Regions from separate parts of the Candidatus Pelagibacter sp. PS_16 genome, predicted to be linked through region 1. Evidence: riboswitches for the same ligand, from Rfam matches in the RefSeq annotation. Region 1 holds a riboswitch; each other region holds the start of a gene.
The links. A riboswitch is a leader RNA that binds a small molecule or an ion and turns the genes downstream of it on or off. The one in region 1 is predicted to bind S-adenosylmethionine.
Positions count from the first base shown of each region.

Region 2: it holds a riboswitch for S-adenosylmethionine, as region 1 does, so the genes downstream of both, AC5SL0_RS03945 (homocysteine S-methyltransferase family protein) here and AC5SL0_RS03185 (O-acetylhomoserine aminocarboxypropyltransferase/cysteine synthase family protein) in region 1, are expected to answer to the same signal.
Region 3: it holds a riboswitch for S-adenosylmethionine, as region 1 does, so the genes downstream of both, AC5SL0_RS01815 (homocysteine S-methyltransferase family protein) here and AC5SL0_RS03185 (O-acetylhomoserine aminocarboxypropyltransferase/cysteine synthase family protein) in region 1, are expected to answer to the same signal.

Region 1 is NZ_CM182074.1:614,049-616,316, forward strand. It holds gene argC (N-acetyl-gamma-glutamyl-phosphate reductase) at 1-145, opposite strand, end outside; gene rpsI (30S ribosomal protein S9) at 180-629, opposite strand; gene rplM (50S ribosomal protein L13) at 631-1,092, opposite strand; SAM riboswitch class V at 1,232-1,300, shown strand; gene AC5SL0_RS03185 (O-acetylhomoserine aminocarboxypropyltransferase/cysteine synthase family protein) at 1,305-2,268, shown strand, end outside.
Region 2 is NZ_CM182074.1:742,196-744,463, reverse strand. It holds gene phoU (phosphate signaling complex protein PhoU) at 1-23, shown strand, start outside; gene phoB (phosphate regulon transcriptional regulator PhoB) at 23-703, shown strand; gene AC5SL0_RS03950 (DUF1737 domain-containing protein) at 789-995, shown strand; SAM riboswitch class V at 1,288-1,352, shown strand; gene AC5SL0_RS03945 (homocysteine S-methyltransferase family protein) at 1,419-2,268, shown strand, end outside.
Region 3 is NZ_CM182074.1:345,073-347,340, forward strand. It holds gene AC5SL0_RS01815 (homocysteine S-methyltransferase family protein) at 1-879, opposite strand, end outside; SAM riboswitch class V at 889-952, opposite strand; gene AC5SL0_RS01820 (2OG-Fe(II) oxygenase family protein) at 1,041-1,631, opposite strand; gene AC5SL0_RS01825 (sulfite exporter TauE/SafE family protein) at 1,661-2,268, opposite strand, start outside.

The sequences.
Region 1 (2,268 bases):
TTTCATAACTAGAAATATTTTTTCCAACAGACGTATTACCACAAAGATATTTAATATTAACATTGCTGTGTTTAACTAATAATTTAATTAATTGAACACCAATATAACCTGTTGATCCAGCAACTAAAACATTAAGCTTAGGCATTTTTTTATTATAACAGTTTAGAGTTAAAAAAGAATTATCTTTTCGAGAATTGGAAGCTTCGTCTTGCTTTTCTACGACCAGGTTTTTTTCTTTCAACTGATCTAGAGTCTCTAGTATTAAGCTTTTCTGTCTTAAGTACTGCTCTATTCTCTGAATCAAATAAGATTAATGCTTTAGCAATACCATGAACCATTGCACCAGCTTGACCTGTGTGACCACCACCTGCTACGCTACATCTTACATCATAATCAGTTGCTTGGTTTATAATCTCAAATGGTCTTGTGATTTGCATTTTGTGACTTCCGCTAGTGAAATACTCATCCATAGTTCTGCCATTAACGTAAATTTTACCTGTACCTTTTTTCACCCAAATTTTTGCAATAGATTTTTTTCTTCTACCAGTTGCGTATTTACTATCTTTAAAATCTAATTTAATTTTAGGTTTTTTTGTAGATACTTTATTTGGTGTAGCTGCTGTTACCATATTAATTTCTTATTAAATTTTTACTGTTTAATTTACCTAGGTCTAAAAGTTTTGGGTTTTGTGCTGCATGAGGGTGTTCTTCACCAGCATAAATTTTTACTTTAGTTAACTGTTTTCTTCCTAGAACTCCCCCAGGTAACATTCTTTTAATAGCTAATTTTAATGTCTCACCAGGTTTATTTTTTTCTAATAACTTTTCAGGAGTAATTTCTTTAATTCCACCTGGGTGACCAGTATGTCTATAATATTTTTTATCTTTAAATTTTTTTCCTGTGAACTTTGCTTGTTCAACATTTTTAACAACAACAAAATCACCATCATCCATATGAGGTGTAAAAGTTGTTTTGTTTTTTCCTCTAACAATCAAAGCAATAATAGAAGCTAATCTGCCAACTACAGCATTTTTAGCGTCTATCTCAAACCAGTTACTGTTTAAATCACCACTTTTTAGAAATTTTGTCATAGTGCGAGGATTAATACTATTATTAGATATAATGTCAATTTTATATTTCTCTTGCAATATCTTGCTTAAATGATATTTTTATATAGCCGATTTGTTCCTATTGCAGGCTAGTTATTGCTAAAAAGGATTTTTTAACCACATTATCGGTAGGCGCATTTGAACTGTATTGTACGCCTTGCATAAAGCAAAAGTACTAAAAAAGGAGTATTAAGATGAGTACAAAAAGACAAAACCCTGAGACTATAGCTATACATGGTGGTGATTATAGAAGTGATCCAACAACCAAAGCAGTAGCAGTTCCAATTTATAGAACAACATCGTATCAATTTGATAGTACTGAACATGCTGCAAATTTGTTTGCTCTTAAGGAATTTGGAAATATTTATACAAGAATAATGAATCCAACAAATGATGCTCTTGAAAAAAGAGTTGCTTCATTAGAAGGAGGATTAGCCTGTTTAACAGTAGCATCTGGACAAACCGCATCAACTTTTGCAATTTTAAACGTTGCACAAGCCGGAGATAATATAGTCAGCTCTACGGATTTATATGGAGGTACTATTTCGTTATTCACGCATACATTAAGTAAACTTGGTATTGAAGTTAGATATGCAGACCCTTCTGACCCAAAAAACTTTGAAAAAGCTGTTGATGATAAAACTAGAGCTTTTTATGGTGAGACTTTACCAAATCCTTATTTGAGAGTTTTTCCAATTAAAGAAGTTTCTGATATTGGTAAAAAATACAATATACCATTAATAATGGACAACACAGCTGCTCCTGTAATTTGCAAACCTTTAGAACATGGTGCTGCTGTAGTAGTTTATTCACTAACAAAATATATAGGTGGTCACGGTACGGTTGTAGGTGGAGCTTTGGTTGATGGAGGTAATTTTGATTGGACAGCTGATCCCAAAAGGCAACCTTTATTTAACGAACCTGACGCAAGTTACGGTGGAGCTATATGGGGAAAAGTGGTTCCAGAATTAACTGGGGCTAATGTTTCTTTTGCAGTAAGAGCGCGGGTTACATTACTAAGAGATCTTGGTTCTGCCCTATCACCTGACAATGCATTTGGAATTATTCAAGGGCTCGAAACAGTTGCTCTCAGAATGAAACAACACTGCTCAAATGCATCAAAAGTTGTTGACTATTTAAAGAAAAATAAAGAAGTAA
Region 2 (2,268 bases), 130 kb from region 1:
GTAAAGATTTTGATCCAAACTAATGAGCGTTAGCATTCATATTGTAGAAGACGAACAACCCATTATCACTTTAGTTAAATATAACCTTGAAAAAGAAGGTTATAAAGTTTCATCATCAGACAATGGCAATGAGGGTATTGAAGATATTAAAAAATTATTTCCTGATCTTGTTTTATTAGACTGGATGTTACCTGATTTTTCTGGCGTAGAAATTTGTAAAATTTTAAAAAAAGAAAAAAAATTTAAAGAAATTCCAATCATAATGCTTACTGCTAAGGGTGAGGATGAAGATAAGATTAAAGGGTTAAACTCTGGTGCAGATGATTACATCACCAAACCCTTTAGTTTCCCAGAATTACTTGCAAGAATAAAAGCGCTACTTCGAAGATCTAAGCCCTCATTAGTTTCTGATATTGTTGAATTCGAAGACCTTAAGGTGGATAGATTAACACGACGTGTTTTTAGAAAAAACAAAGAAATTCATTTGGGACCCAAGGAATATGATTTAATCAATTTTTTTATTAAAAACCCTAAACGTGTTTACTCAAGAGATCAAATTCTAGAGAATGTTTGGTCTGATAATATCAATGTTGAAACAAGAACAGTTGATGTTCATATAAGAAGACTTAGACAAAGTATTAATATTGATGGATTTAAAGAATTAATTAGAACCGTAAGATCAGCTGGCTATTCATTAAATTAGTAATGACTGTAGAAGCATAAAGACTTAAAATAATAATAATAAACTGAACATAGACACATGATTTAGGACTTGTTAAGGTCTGATTATGAAAGGTTATAGATTTATTACAAGTGACGACACTTCAGAATTTTGCCATCGTGTAACGGAGGCCATATCCAATGGATGGAAATTGTATGGTGATCCCAAAATGACTTTTGATAAAAAAAGAGGGGTCATGCGTTGTGCTCAAGCAGTTATAAAAAATTCACCTCAGAAAAAGTATTCCAAAAAGATGAAGCTATCATCGATATAAATGGCAGATCAGATAATACCCTTTGTTTATATGCTAGGGATACTCTTATTAGTACTCCCAGCTTTTCTACAATCTAATTCTAAATTAAAGCAGTTTTTAACTAATCTTACTATTTGGATTGTCATTATCCTTCTAATTCTAACCATCATCTATTTCATTTGACATTTTGAGAGAAAGTTGATTATATTTGGTTGCGCTGATTTAAGTTAAATTGCAGAGCGCGTTATAAATCCTGCTAAAGCGACGCTTCAACCACCGCTTTAGACAGGTGGTTTTTTTTTATCTTTCATAAAATTAAGCCGGGCAGTTGAACCATATTGTGCGCCCTGCATTTGCTTAAGCACTAAAAAGGAGAAAAGAGGCCTATGAATATAACCTCTTATTATTTTGTGACCTTTTTTCCCCAAAACAAGAGGAAAAAAAATGAGCACAAATAAATTAAAAGAAAGATTAGATAAAGGACCTGTTATATGCGCAGAAGGTTTTTTATTTGAGATAGAAAGACGTGGCTACATGTCATCAGGGGAATTTGTTCCAATGGTGTCATTAGATCATCCTGAAGTTTTAGAGAACTTACATAGAGAATTTCAACACGCAGGATCTGATGTAGTTGAGGCCTTTACTTATAATGGACACAGAGAAAAAATGCGTGTTATTGGTAAAGAAGAACTTCTTGAACCACTAAATCGTTCAGCATTAAAAATTGCTAAAAAAGTAGCATTAGATACTCCTAAAGGATCAAAACCAAATTTGATGGCAGGTAATATTTCAAATTCAAATATCTGGAAACATAATGATCCACAATCTCAAAAAGAAGTTGAAGGAATGTTTACAGAAATGATTGGTTGGGCCGTTGAAGAAGGTGCTGATATGTTAATTGGTGAAACTTTTTATTATGCTGAAGAAGCTTTTAAAGCTTTAGAAGTTATGAAAAAAACAGGTTTACCAACTGTATTAACCATATCTCCAATGGGTGAAAATAAAATGAGAGATGGAAAATCAGTTGTTGATACCTGTAAAGAGCTAGAGCAATTAGGGGCTGATGTTGTTGGTTTAAATTGTTTTAGAGGACCTGCTACCATGTTTCCTTTTTTAAAAGAAATTAGAAAAGCAGTTAAATGTCATGTTGGAGCTTTACCTATTCCTTATAGAACCAGTGAAGATTACCCAACATTTTTTAATCTACCGGACAGAAGTAATTGTGCATGTCCATCACCTCATGGAAGAACGTTTCCAACAGCATTGGACCCACACTTTTGTAATAGATATGAAA
Region 3 (2,268 bases), 270 kb from region 1:
AGAAGGTCTCGTTTCGCAACATCCACCTAAAATAGTAGCACCAGCATTTTTAAATTTTTTAACAAAATTTGCCATCAATTCAGGTGTTAAATCTTTTCTTTGACCCAAAAATTCATTTGGGTTACCAGTTTTACTGACATTATAACTATTAGTATAACCATCTTTAGGATTAGTTGTCACAAAAGCATTAAGCTTAAATCCAAATGGAACACCTAAATTTTTTACTTCTTCTAAATTTTCATAAAAGTTTTCAGGAGAAACACAGGATAAAATTAATCCTAGTAAATTATTATGATTAATATTGTTAATAATATCTGATATTTTTTCTCCACTTGGAAGATTTATTCCCTCAGAAATGTGAGCACCTATTAAGTATGGCTTATTAAATTCTTCAATTGCTTCAATTGCTAATTTAAACTCTTTTACACTAGACAAAACATCTAAGTAAAAAAAATCAATATAAGGATCTAATAATTTTGCTTGATCATAAAAGTTTTGCTTAATTTCGTCATCTGGTCTTGTATCTTCTTCGTATGTTAAATATTGAGGTGGAAGACCGCCTGCAATTAACACCTTAGGATGTTGTTCTTTAGCTTTCTGAGCTATTTCACCAGCTTTTTTGTTTAAGTATTCAAACTTATCTTCAATTTTATTATCACGTAATCTTATTCGTCTAGTAGTAAAGGTTGCTGTAACAATAACTTCAGCACCCGCTTTAATAAAGTCTAAATGTGTGTCTAGTAAGAGTTGATGGTATTCTTCTTTTAAAACAGCATTTGCACTCCACAATGTGCCGTTTGGCTTCATACCACGAGCCAACAATTCTTGTCCCATACCACCATCTAAAATTCGTGTTGTTTTAAAAAAATTGATATCCATTTTTATTCCTTACTTTTTTAGTGCTTTGGCTTTATGCCAGGTGCACAATACAGTTCAACTACCTTTACCAATTATATAATGATTTCCTTTTTAGCAGTTAGTACCTGCAATATGGATCAAATCGGTTAACTATTTATATATCTATTAGACTGATTAGTAAATCACTTCTTGAATAATATTTTAGCATTGAATGAAAAGGATCTTCTCTCACCATCAACGTTAAATGGATAAGCTGTGTGCATTAAATAATTTGGAAAAATCAATAGATCTCCTAATTTAGGGTTTAAATTATAGATACTTTTACTTAAAAAGTTTTTTTGACCATTAATAAAATCAATTGTTCCATTAGTTTTAATCTTTTTATTCTTAACTAATTTATTTTGATTCATATCTTTTGGGATTTTAAGATAGCCAACACCTGACAGTTGTCCTTCATGATAATGAATTGGATTATATTCATTTTTTAATTGCCTAACCACCCATAGATTTATTATCTTAATTTCTTTAATTTTTTTAATACCTGACTTATCAAGGTAAACTTTAATATTTTTTATTAATTCTTTAGACAAACTCTTATTAATTAAAGTTTTAGGTATCTTAATTTCATTCTTAATTTGACTTGCAAGTTTAGGGCTATAATCATTTTTTTTAGATAATTGAGACTTATCAATGTGATTATTTAATATAGTAATAATTTTTTTGGATAACTTTGTTTTTCCTATAGTGGGTCCAAATGCTCTAAATGTTTTCATAACCTTTCTATAATAATTTAATACTTCTGTTATGCAAACAACTTCAGTCCCATTCGAATAGCGACAAATATGACAAGTCCCGATGTCACTAGAGCTAATATTCTTGCAGGAAAAATTTTAAGATTTAAATAGTTTCCAAGCTGGCCGCCTATTAAAACAAATAGAAATAATGGCCAATAATCATAAATTCCATTTATTGTTGATGCCTTTGTAAATTGGCCAGCAAGTCCTGATAAAGAATTAATCAGTATGAATAATGATGCTGCTGTTGCAATGTTTTTTGCTTTATCTACTCTAATTAATAACAATATAGGGCTTAAGAAAATTCCACCACCAATTCCAACTACACCAGACACAAATCCAATAGATGCACCAATGAATAGCGATAATATTTTTGGTATCTTGTTATAAATTTCAATTTTTTGATCAAAAGATTGAAATTTGATGAGAAGTAGAGCTCCTGCTAGCGCTAAGACTAAAAAAAGTAAAATTTCAAAAATTTCTTTATCTACTGATAAAGATCCCCCTATGAATGCAAGTGGCACAGATGATATCAAATATGGGGTAAGGATCTTAAAATTGATATTTCCAGCTTTAATATAATTTATACAATTTCCTGATACGACAATAATATTAC